Regions from separate parts of the Arthrobacter sp. A2-55 genome, predicted to be linked through region 3. Evidence: riboswitches for the same ligand, from Rfam matches in the RefSeq annotation. Region 3 holds a riboswitch; each other region holds the start of a gene.

Region 1 (3,265 bases), on a different contig from region 3:
GCCAGGGAGTTGGAGGCCAGCGCGGTGCAGTCCTGTGCAACACCCAGCTGGGCGTAAGCCGCAGCTGCAATGGTTGCCCCAATGCCGCTCTTGACAGCAGGCTTGGCGGCCGGCGCAGGAGCTTCAGTGGTTGTGATGACGGGAGCTGCGGTTGCGGGAGTTGCTGCGACTGCGGCAGCCGGGGCTGCTGCAACATCGTTGCTCTGTGCTGCCACGACGGGTGCCTGCACAGCAGGAGCCGGCGTGGAAGTGACCACAGGGCTTGCGAAGGAAATCTTTACTGTGGATGCCGCCGTTACGCCGGAGGCCAGCTCCGAGTTCAGGCTAAGCGTGGTTCCACCGTCAGATGCACGCTCCACGGTGGGGGTTGATGCGTTTGCTGCGATACCAGAAGTAAGGACAAGCCCTGAAGCTGCTGCGATTACAGCGGCCTGGCGTCCGACACCACCGACGTTGGAGCTGACGGCTTTCGAGATGACGGAGATCGGGCTGGTCTTAACAACCTCGGCGCGGTGGCGCCCAAGGGCAGTGTTTGAAGACAAGAAGGATCCTCTCCCAAAGCCTGCGAGGTAAGCTGTCGGATTCGGATGGGAGTCACCCGGCCGCATTCCCATCCACCGCTGAAGACGAATCTTCTGTGCGGATGTAGTGCGACTTCACCCCTAGGACTTCTCGTGAAAACGAAGCCCGATATTGGTTCCCCCGCCCCTGCCAGACGATTGTTACGAACGGACCATGAGCAGTGGCAGAGCTAGGCAATCCACTCATGGGCGCCCGCTTGATTCGAAGCAGGCGCGGTTACGACGGTACAACAGATTTTCGCCAATGTCACGTTCCGGTCACGGTGCGGTGTCAAAGCCGTGACCTGGCACCCCCTGTGGAGGGATTAAAGCCAGCCTTGCGGGTCAACGGTTTCGTCATCCACCAGCACCTCAAAGTGCAGGTGGCAGCCGGTGGAGTTGCCGGTGGTGCCGCTCAGCGCAATGAGGTCGCCACGCTCCACTTTTTGCCCGACTTTGACGCCGATTGAGCTGAGGTGGCTGTAGCTGGTTGAGAGGCCGTTGCCATGGTTGATGACCACCCGGTTGCCACCGCCAAACTCATGCCATTGCGCGTAGCTCACGGTGCCGCCGGCAGAAGCAAATACCTCGGTCGAGCACTGGATGGCAAAGTCCTGGCCGGTATGGAAGTCTCCTGCGGCTCCGGTCACGGGATTGATGCGGGCTCCAAACGGCGATGTCTGTACCAGGTTTTTCAGGGGTGCCGACAGCGTCCCCTTGGCTGCCTGGGGTGTCACCTTGGCGGCCTCGACCTGCAGTGTCTGCTTCAGCTGACCATCAAGGTTGAGCGAGCTGCCCACGGCCGGGGTGGCAAAGCTGATGGGCACGTCCGCGGCCGCTGTCACCAGGGATTGCACCGCCAGGGCCGGTTGGGCGTCCACGGCCGGGAGTGCGCCGCCGGCGGAGGGAAGGGCGACGGCCAGCGCCAGTCCTGTCGCGGCCAGCACAATTCCCGCTGTCTGCCCCGCGCCACTGGGGAAGCCGGGCTTTCGGCCGGCACGGACCCTGTAACGGGATCCGGAGCGGGCCGGGTGGCCGTGCGCAGTTTGCGGCTTGGCCCTGCCCCGCTCTGCGGCGAGCGCTTCCCGGCGGCTGGCCGGGACGCCCTCGGGCACACAGGTGGCCTGCACAACCACGCGACGGCGGCCGTGCTGAATTGCCTCTGACACTCAATACCTCTCTATAAAGGCACCTGCGAGGTTAGCTGTCGGATTCGGATCTGAGTGCAGCTTGTTGATCCGGCCCGCGCCCGGCACATTGGCATCCCGTTGCAGTCCTGGCGGAGTGCGTGGATGGGATTTAAGTGCGTGGCCTGCGGGCTTCACCCCAAGGCGGACTGTTGGGTCCGCCGCTTGTGGTTCCCCCGTCCTTGCCTGAATTGCTTGCAAACCATCTTTTGAAGGCAAGGCTCGGTGTCAAAAGTTGGTAACGCTTTGGTTACAGCGCCGTTGGCTACTATACGGTAAATCTGGCCGCCGTGATAATTCCGTTATCTCCTGGGCGGCTGGCGCCGGGGCCATGGAGGGCGCCTTCAGGGCTAGTCAGCTCATGGAAACAAAAACATGTGAGGCAACTTCGGGAGGCAGTTCCAAGGCGCCTTCGATGCCTGGGACGCGAACCGAGATGTATTCGCCCACCTGGGCCAGCGAAATCTGCGCGCCGGGGCGCAGGCCGCCCTCGTCCAGCTGGCCAAGAAGCTCCGGTTCCACCTGAATGCGCTCCGAGAGCCGGTGGATGGTGACGGACTGGTCCGGGGAGTAGGTGCCCATGGCCTCCACCAGGGTCACCAGCCCGGCAGAGAACTCCGGCGCCACTTCCCCGCCCAGTTCCTCCAGGCCCGGGATGGGGTTGCCGTAGGGCGATTCCTCAGGCTTGCCCAGCAGGTCATACAGCCGCTGCTCCACGCGTTCACTCATGACGTGCTCCCACCGGCAGGCCTCCTCATGCACGTAGGCCCAGTCCAGGCCAATGACGTCGGAAAGCAAGCGTTCGGCCAGGCGGTGCTTGCGCATCACGCGGGTGGCCTTGTCCCGACCGGCGGGGGTGAGCTCGAGGTGCCGGTCCCCGGAAACTATCACCAGGCCGTCACGCTCCATGCGCCCGATGGTCTGGGACACGGTGGGACCGGAATGGTGCAGGCGCTCTGCAATGCGGGCCCGCAGGGCAACGATGTTCTCTTCTTCCAGCTCCAGAATGGTTCGCAAATACATTTCCGTCGTGTCAATCAAATCTGTCACGTCAGATTCCTCCTAATGTTGAGCGAGATTCCGGGCAGGGGCCTGACTCCCTACGTTATCGTGCTTAATACAAGGGATGAAAACGGTCCTTTGTTCCCGGCCGGCACCCACAGCCCGATTGTTTCGGCATGCGGCCCGCATTTCGGGATGGGCGCCATTTTGCGGCAGAATTGGCACCAGGCCCTTGGCGCCTTTACTTCCATCGCTTAAATTTTGGAGCAAACACGTGAGCGAATCCACGCCCCTCACCATCCCTGCCAATCTTCGCCCGGCCGACGGCCGCTTCGGTGCCGGCCCGTCCAAAGTCCGTCCCGAGCAGGTGGCTGCTCTGTCCGCCGCCGGTGCCTCCCTGCTGGGGACCTCCCACCGCCAGGCTCCCGTGAAGAACCTCGTGGGCGAGGTCCGCAGCGGCCTCAAGGAATTCTTCGGGGCACCGGACGGCTACGAGGTCATCCTGGGCGTGGGCGG
Region 2 (3,265 bases), on a different contig from region 3:
AGGTCAGCGCCGCCAGGCCCACCGGGACCAGTGCCACGGCATAAAGGGCAAAGGACGGCATGAACGCTGCGATGGCCACGGTGCCGCCAAAGGCCAGGGCCCCGCCAACTATGTAGAGCATGCGCATGTTCTTGCGCCGGGCGGCCATCAGGGCTGCGGCCAGCGTGCCAATGGCCATGACGGAGCCCAGCAGCCCGTATTCGCCCGGGCCTAGGTGGAAGACGGTGGTGGCCATCAGCGCGTTGGTGATCTGGAAGTTCATCCCAAACGTGCCCACCATGAACACCAGCACCATGATCATCATGAGGTCCGGACGGTGGCGGATGTAGGCAAACCCCTCGCGAATCTGCCCCTTGCCGCGCGGCACTCTGGCAACAGGCTGCAACTCGGAGACGCGCATGCGCCACAGGGAGAAGATCACGGCCACAAAGCTGGCCGCGTTGATCAGGAATGCCGGCCCGGTGCCGAACAGGGCAATCACCACGCCGGCAATGCCGGGGCCGGCCAGGCGGGCCAGGTTGAAGGAGGCGCTGTTAAGGGCGACGGCGTTGGGCACGTCCTCCTTGCCCACCACCTCCGAGACAAACGCCTGGCGCGACGGGGCGTCAAAGGCGCTGGCCACCCCGAGCAGGAAGGCAATGACGTAGACATGCCACAGCTCCACGGTGTGGGTGACCACCAGCAGACCCAGCAGCAGGGCACACAGCCCCATGGCCGTTTGGGTGCACAGCAGGAGCTTGCGCTTGTTGACCCGGTCGCCCAGCAGCCCGGCAAACGGCCCCAGGAAGACGATGGGCAGGAACTGCAGGCCAGTGGTGATGCCCGCGGCTGTGCCGGAATTGTTGGTGAGGATGGTCAGCACCAGCCAGTCCTGTGCCACGCGCTGCATCCAGGTGCCGATGTTGGACACCAGCGCCCCTGTCACCCACAGGCGGTAGTTGAAAACCTTCAGCGCCCTGAACATGGAATTCAAACGGCGCTCATCTCCTGCAGGATGCGGGCCGCTTCGCGCAGGGTCTCGCGTTCCTCCGGGCTCAGCGCCGCCACCCTCTTGGCGAGCCACTGGGTGCGCCGGGACCTGGCCTTGCGCAGGATGGCCGAGCCGTCCCCGGTGATTTGCACCAGCACCTGCCGCTTGTCCAGCGGGTTCTCCCCGCGGGTGACATAGCCGGCGGATTCGAGCCCGTTGACGATCCGGGTCATGGACGGAGCCTGGATCATTTCCCGCTCGGCCAGTTGTCCCACCGTCAGGGGGCCGTGGAGGATGGCCGCGAGCACTGAATACTGGCCCGGGCTGATGTCACGGGACGCTGCTTCGGCGCGGAGCCGGCGGGAGGAGCGCATGATGGCCACCCTCAGCTCGGCAGCCAGTAATCCGGCACCTGCCTGGCGCTTGGATGGCGGAGCTGCCGTGCGGGCAGCCGGGGGCGTTGCTGAGGAAGTAATCATAAGTTGCGTATAGTCCTGGCGTCACTGGTTTCGTGTTTTCTATTACTTAGCATAGGTCATTAGCATTGCTAAGTAAATGTCAGGATGGTCACTCCGTTACCAAAATGTGACTTTTGGGCCTTGCTTCGGTAGGGTGGACTTCGTGCCCGCCGAACCATCCACGGTTCCTTGGCACAAATGGACGGTTCGCCGAGCTCTGCCGCCGCCCATTTCCCGTTCATACCAGACGGCAGAGACGGGGGACCCAATTTTTGCGGGTCTCCTCCATGGAGACCCTTGGGGTTAAGCCGATGACGTGCGCAGCACATGCCTGCGCCGCACGGCCGGATGCTCTAGTCCGTTCCCGACAGCTCACCTCGCAGGCGTAGAGAGGCTATATCCCTATGTCCGCAGCACCCCAGCACGGCCGCCGCCGCGCCGAACCTGTTCGCCCCGTCTCCCGCCGCGAAGCCCGCAAGGCCTCCCACACTGACGCCAAGGTCGCCGGACCTGCCAAGCGCATGGCCATTGTTGCCGTGGCCGGGGCGCTGCTGGCCGGCGGAGGGCTGGCCCAGGCCGCCACCAACAACGCAACCGCCGGCTTGGCCTCCGCGAGCCTTGTCTCCGGCGGCACCCAGGCCAGCGCCGCGCCGTCGGCCATCTCAGCGCCCACAGACGTTGCCATTGACTTTTCCCGCATCCAGGTGAGTTCCACCAAGGCCGCCAAGGCCACTTCCCAGTCCCTCAGTGGTGCGGCCGACGCCGTCACGCCGGTGGCCACGCCGCCGGCCACCAAGGCTGCCGCGCCTGCCCCCACCAAGGCCGCCGCCCCCGTGCTGGTGGACGACCCCGCCGCGGCACAGCAGTACGCCGCCGGCCAGTTGGCCGCGCACGGCTGGGGCGCCGACCAGATGAGCTGCCTGACGCAGCTGTGGAACCGCGAATCCAGCTGGCTGACGTCGGCCGAAAACGCCTCCAGCGGTGCGTATGGCATTGCCCAGTCGCTCCCGGCGGAGAAGATGGCCGTGGCGGGCGCGGACTACCGCACCAACTACAAGACGCAGATCAACTGGGGCCTTGGCTACATTGAGGGCCGCTACGGCAGCCCGTGCGGCGCCTGGGGCCACTCCAACGCCGTCGGCTGGTACTAAACCCCGCGGTGAGTATGCAGCAATGGCGACTTAGGCTGGGCCTAAGTCGCCATTGCTGCATACTCGGGAGGGCGTGACGGCCGGAAAACCGAAACGGTTAGTCGACAACCCCGTACAGGCGGTCCCCCGCGTCGCCCAGGCCGGGGACAATGTAGGACTTTTCGTTCAGGCCCTCGTCGATCGAGGCGAGCACCACGTGGACATTGTCACGTTCCCCGTGGGCGGCTTCCAGCTTCGCCAGGCCCTCGGGGGCGGCCAGCAGGCAGATGCACGTGATGTCCGCGGCGCCGCGATCAAAGAGGAACTTGAACGCCTCAATCAAGGTGCCGCCGGTGGCCAGCATGGGGTCCAGGACGTACACCTGGCGTCCCGTCAGGTCCTCGGGCAGGCGCTCGGCGTAGGTGATGGCCTCAAGGGTTTCCTCATTGCGGGCCATGCCCAGGAAGCCCACTTCGGCGGTGGGCAGCAGTCGGGTCATGCCCTCCAGCATGCCCAGCCCGGCGCGCAGGATCGGCACCACCAGCGGCGTGGGCTTGCTCAGGCCGGTACCGACGGTCGGGGACACGGGAGTTTCAATGTTGACCGGCTCCACGCGCACTTCGCGGGTTGCCTCATAGGCCAGCAGGGTGACCAGCTCTTCGGTCAGCTGCCGGAAAACGGATGACGGGGTGGTCTTGTCCCGCAGG
Region 3 (3,265 bases):
CGGTAGCCGAACAGGCCCCCGAGCGCGACGCAGACCAGGACCCCGACCAGGGAGAGATGGAAGAGCAGGTTTCCCGCCTCCCGGACCATCCCGCGCTCTCCCGCCACGGAAGGGCGGTCCCCTCCGGCATCGTAGAGATGGACCCGGTAGCGGCGCCGGCGCAGCAGGCGTGCCGCGTCCTGCACGGCCTGGCCGGCACTGATCCCGGCTGATGCCGGCAGTTCCAGGGTCCCGTATTCGGGCAGCCGGGACAGGCGCTTGGGGGTGCGGGGCGGGGCCGAGCGCATGGCCTTCCAATGCGCCCGGGCACGGGGCACCACACAGCCGACCAGGGAAATGAACAGCAGCAGGTAGATCGCGGAAAACCACACGGAGGCGTAGACGTTGAAGAACTGGAACTTGTCCAGCCATGGCCCGTAGTCGGGGTGGTCCTTGAGGTATTGGGTGACGACGGAGGGGTTGACAGGCCGTTGGGGGAACAGGGACCCGGGCACGGCGGCGACGGCCAGCAACAGCAGCAGCAACAGGGCGTTGCGCATGCTGGTCAGCTGCCGCCACGCCCACCGCAGCATCCCTCGGGCACCCAGACGGGGCAGGACCGGTTCCCCGTCCGGAAGGTTCGGTGCGCCCGTGGCAGTCTCTTTCATGGTTGTCATGGCTACTTCCCTGCCAGGGCGTCAGAAATCAGGGCCTTGAGGGTGCCCTGGTCGGCCAGGCCCAGGATGCGGGAGGCAACCCTGCCCGTCGCATCCAGCACCAGCGTGGTGGGAACCGCCTGCGGGGGAACGTACTTGGTCATGGCCAGCAGCACCGCGCCGCCGGAGTCCTCCATGCTGGGGTAGGTGACCCCAAAGGTCCGTTCAAACGCGGCGGCTTCCGGTTCCCGGTCCCGGAGGTTGACCCCGTAAAACAGAACACCGGCCGCCTTAAATTCCCGGTACAGGGCCTCCAGCCGGGGCGCCTCCAGCCGGCACGGGGAGCAGGCCGCATACCAAAAGTTCAGCACCACCACCTGCCCCTTCCAGGCCGCGGAGGTCACGGCCGTGCCGTCGAACAACTTGCCCGTCAGGACGACCGGGTCCTTGCGCTCATTCTTGGCGTACTGGGCCACCGAGCCGTCCCCGGCAATGAAGTTCTTGTTGTCCCCCGCATTGGCCTGTTGAGCCAGGGAATCGTTCGCCGCGCACCCCGACAAGGCGACGGCCGCGGCGCCGGAGAGGGCCGACAGCCGAAGGAAACGGCGCCGCGACGGGGTGCCGGCGACCGCGGGTAGTGCTGGCAGGGGGGCCCGCCGGGGTGTGGGATGTGACATGGGAATCCTTAGGTAACGGAATTGTAACTTTTGAGTTTCATGGGTTAGCCTTGACTAAACACATACCCCCAATGGGTATGTTTGCGGGCCGCTTCGCCAAACCCCGTCGGCGGCCCGCGACCGTTCAGCTTCCCGACGGGGGCGGAGGAACCACCACCGGTGCCCTGGTGCACCTCGGGGTGAAGCACGTCCACCATGCCAGCGCCACTGCGCCTGGATGTTGGGCGGGCCGGGCAGGCCCCTCGCCCGAATCCGACAGCTAACTTCGCCGGCGTCGAGAGGACCCCCCTGATGCCTGCCCACCGCCAGCACGGCCGCCACTGGGCGGCCGATCCCGTGGTGGCGCCCGAACGGCCCCGGCGGCGCCACCAGCTGGGGATGGTTGCGGCGGCAGGGTTCATCGCCCTGACGGCCCTTCCGGCCGCCCACGCCGACACCGGCCACCTGGCCTCGGCGGTGACCGCCAGTTCGGCCGCACCCTCCGCGCAAGCGGCGGTGACGGCGGACAAGGACGTCGTGGTGTCCTTTGCCAGGCCCGTGGTCCGCAGCAAAACCGCACCCACTGCGGCCCCGGCACCCGAGGTGCACCCGGCCGCGGCACAAAAGGCACCCCTCCCGGAGCCGACTCCACCAGCTCCACGAGAGACACTGGAGCCTGCCGCCCCTGCGCAACCCCCTGCGGCGCAGGCATCCCCGGGCCTGCGCCCGCCCTTGGCTGCACTGACCGTCACCTCGCCCTTCGGATACCGCACCAACCCGCTAACCGGGGCCAGTGGGGAACTGCACACCGGGATCGACTTCGCCGGCGCGTGCGGCACTGCCGTGTTCGCCGCCGGGGCGGGAACAGTGGTCGAGGCGGGCTGGAGCCCGTACGGGGGCGGAAACCGCATCGTCGTCGACCACGGGGCCGGCCTCAAAACCACATACAACCATCTGGAAAGCATCGGCGTCAGCGTCGGCCAGCAGGTCGGCGCGGGCAGGCAAATTGCAGGTGTCGGCTCGACCGGGAACTCCACCGGCTGCCACCTGCACTTTGAGGTCATGGTCAACGACCAGACTGTCGACCCTGCCCCCTTCATCTAACGGTCCCCCCGTTCCCCGGCCGGGCGCAGTAGTCCCGCCGGTTGGCCAGGTGTTCACTGGCGAGTTCGGCGAACTGGTCCTCACTGAGCCCGTCGAAGGCGCGAGCCTCCCGCCGGTCGCTGTGCGCGAAGCGGACGAACATCAACATCAGCAGGGGCAAGTCCACGATTTCCGCCACGAACCACAGCAGGTCCCCGGCCAGCTGCTGGTCCCGCAACGGCCCCGGCATCCAGCCCGGATGCCCCAGCAGCCCCGCGGTGGCGCCGTCAAAGACCCGCGGGACCATGCGCATCATGATCCCGGGGACCGCGTCGGCGACGAGTTCGATGAACACGTAGATGAACTCCACCACGACCAGCGCATTCACCGCCTCCCGGTCCCTTTCCTTAATGATCGGCACGGTCATCAGCGAGCCCACCAGGGGCACCACCATCGTCAGCACCACATCGACGACGGGGCTGGTGCGCAGGGGATAAAACAGAGGCGTCAAAAAGAGCGTAAACAGGGTCAGGCCCAGCAGTGCGGCGACGATCGTGTTGCCCAGCAGCCGCATCACCCTGCTGTCCAGGAACGCCTCCAACCGGACCAGGCCGGCGGTGCCCAGGGTTGCCCGGGCCAGGGTGAGCGGCCTGTCCAGCCCCACCAGCAGGGGGACCACGAACAGGTAGCCGGTGACCTTCACCGTAAACACCCAGCGCAGGTCATGGCTGTACACGCCGGGGAAGCCGAAGCTGAGCACCGCGAAGCTGCCCAGCCCCAACGCATAGAACGACGACGCCCGCCACACCGGCCACCGCAGGCCCCTCCGGCGGGCACCGGCCAGGCCCCGGGCATAGAGCACCGCCGCGGGGAGCAGGAGGCACGCAGCAG

Evidence for each region. Region 3 has a riboswitch for cyclic di-AMP ahead of LPN03_RS17845 (M23 family metallopeptidase). Riboswitches for the same ligand answer to the same signal wherever they lie in the genome.
Region 1: another riboswitch for cyclic di-AMP. It lies ahead of LPN03_RS20815 (M23 family metallopeptidase); the one in region 3 lies ahead of LPN03_RS17845 (M23 family metallopeptidase).
Region 2: another riboswitch for cyclic di-AMP. It lies ahead of LPN03_RS05680 (hypothetical protein); the one in region 3 lies ahead of LPN03_RS17845 (M23 family metallopeptidase).

Annotation. Positions count from the first base shown of each region.
Region 1 is NZ_JAJLOZ010000033.1:21,315-24,579, forward strand. Features, by position in the region: gene LPN03_RS10820 (NlpC/P60 family protein) at 1-542, opposite strand, end outside; cyclic di-AMP (ydaO/yuaA leader) riboswitch at 546-744, opposite strand; gene LPN03_RS20815 (M23 family metallopeptidase) at 887-1,729, opposite strand; cyclic di-AMP (ydaO/yuaA leader) riboswitch at 1,732-1,957, opposite strand; gene LPN03_RS10830 (metal-dependent transcriptional regulator) at 2,102-2,797, opposite strand; gene serC (phosphoserine transaminase) at 3,024-3,265, shown strand, end outside.
Region 2 is NZ_JAJLOZ010000013.1:25,523-28,787, forward strand. Features, by position in the region: gene LPN03_RS05670 (MFS transporter) at 1-964, opposite strand, end outside; gene LPN03_RS05675 (MarR family winged helix-turn-helix transcriptional regulator) at 970-1,449, opposite strand; cyclic di-AMP (ydaO/yuaA leader) riboswitch at 1,643-1,828, shown strand; gene LPN03_RS05680 (hypothetical protein) at 1,833-2,579, shown strand; gene upp (uracil phosphoribosyltransferase) at 2,677-3,265, opposite strand, start outside.
Region 3 is NZ_JAJLOZ010000081.1:9,301-12,565, reverse strand. Features, by position in the region: gene LPN03_RS17855 (cytochrome c biogenesis protein ResB) at 1-647, opposite strand, end outside; gene LPN03_RS17850 (TlpA family protein disulfide reductase) at 659-1,312, opposite strand; cyclic di-AMP (ydaO/yuaA leader) riboswitch at 1,430-1,598, shown strand; gene LPN03_RS17845 (M23 family metallopeptidase) at 1,604-2,395, shown strand; gene LPN03_RS17840 (cytochrome c oxidase assembly protein) at 2,388-3,265, opposite strand, start outside.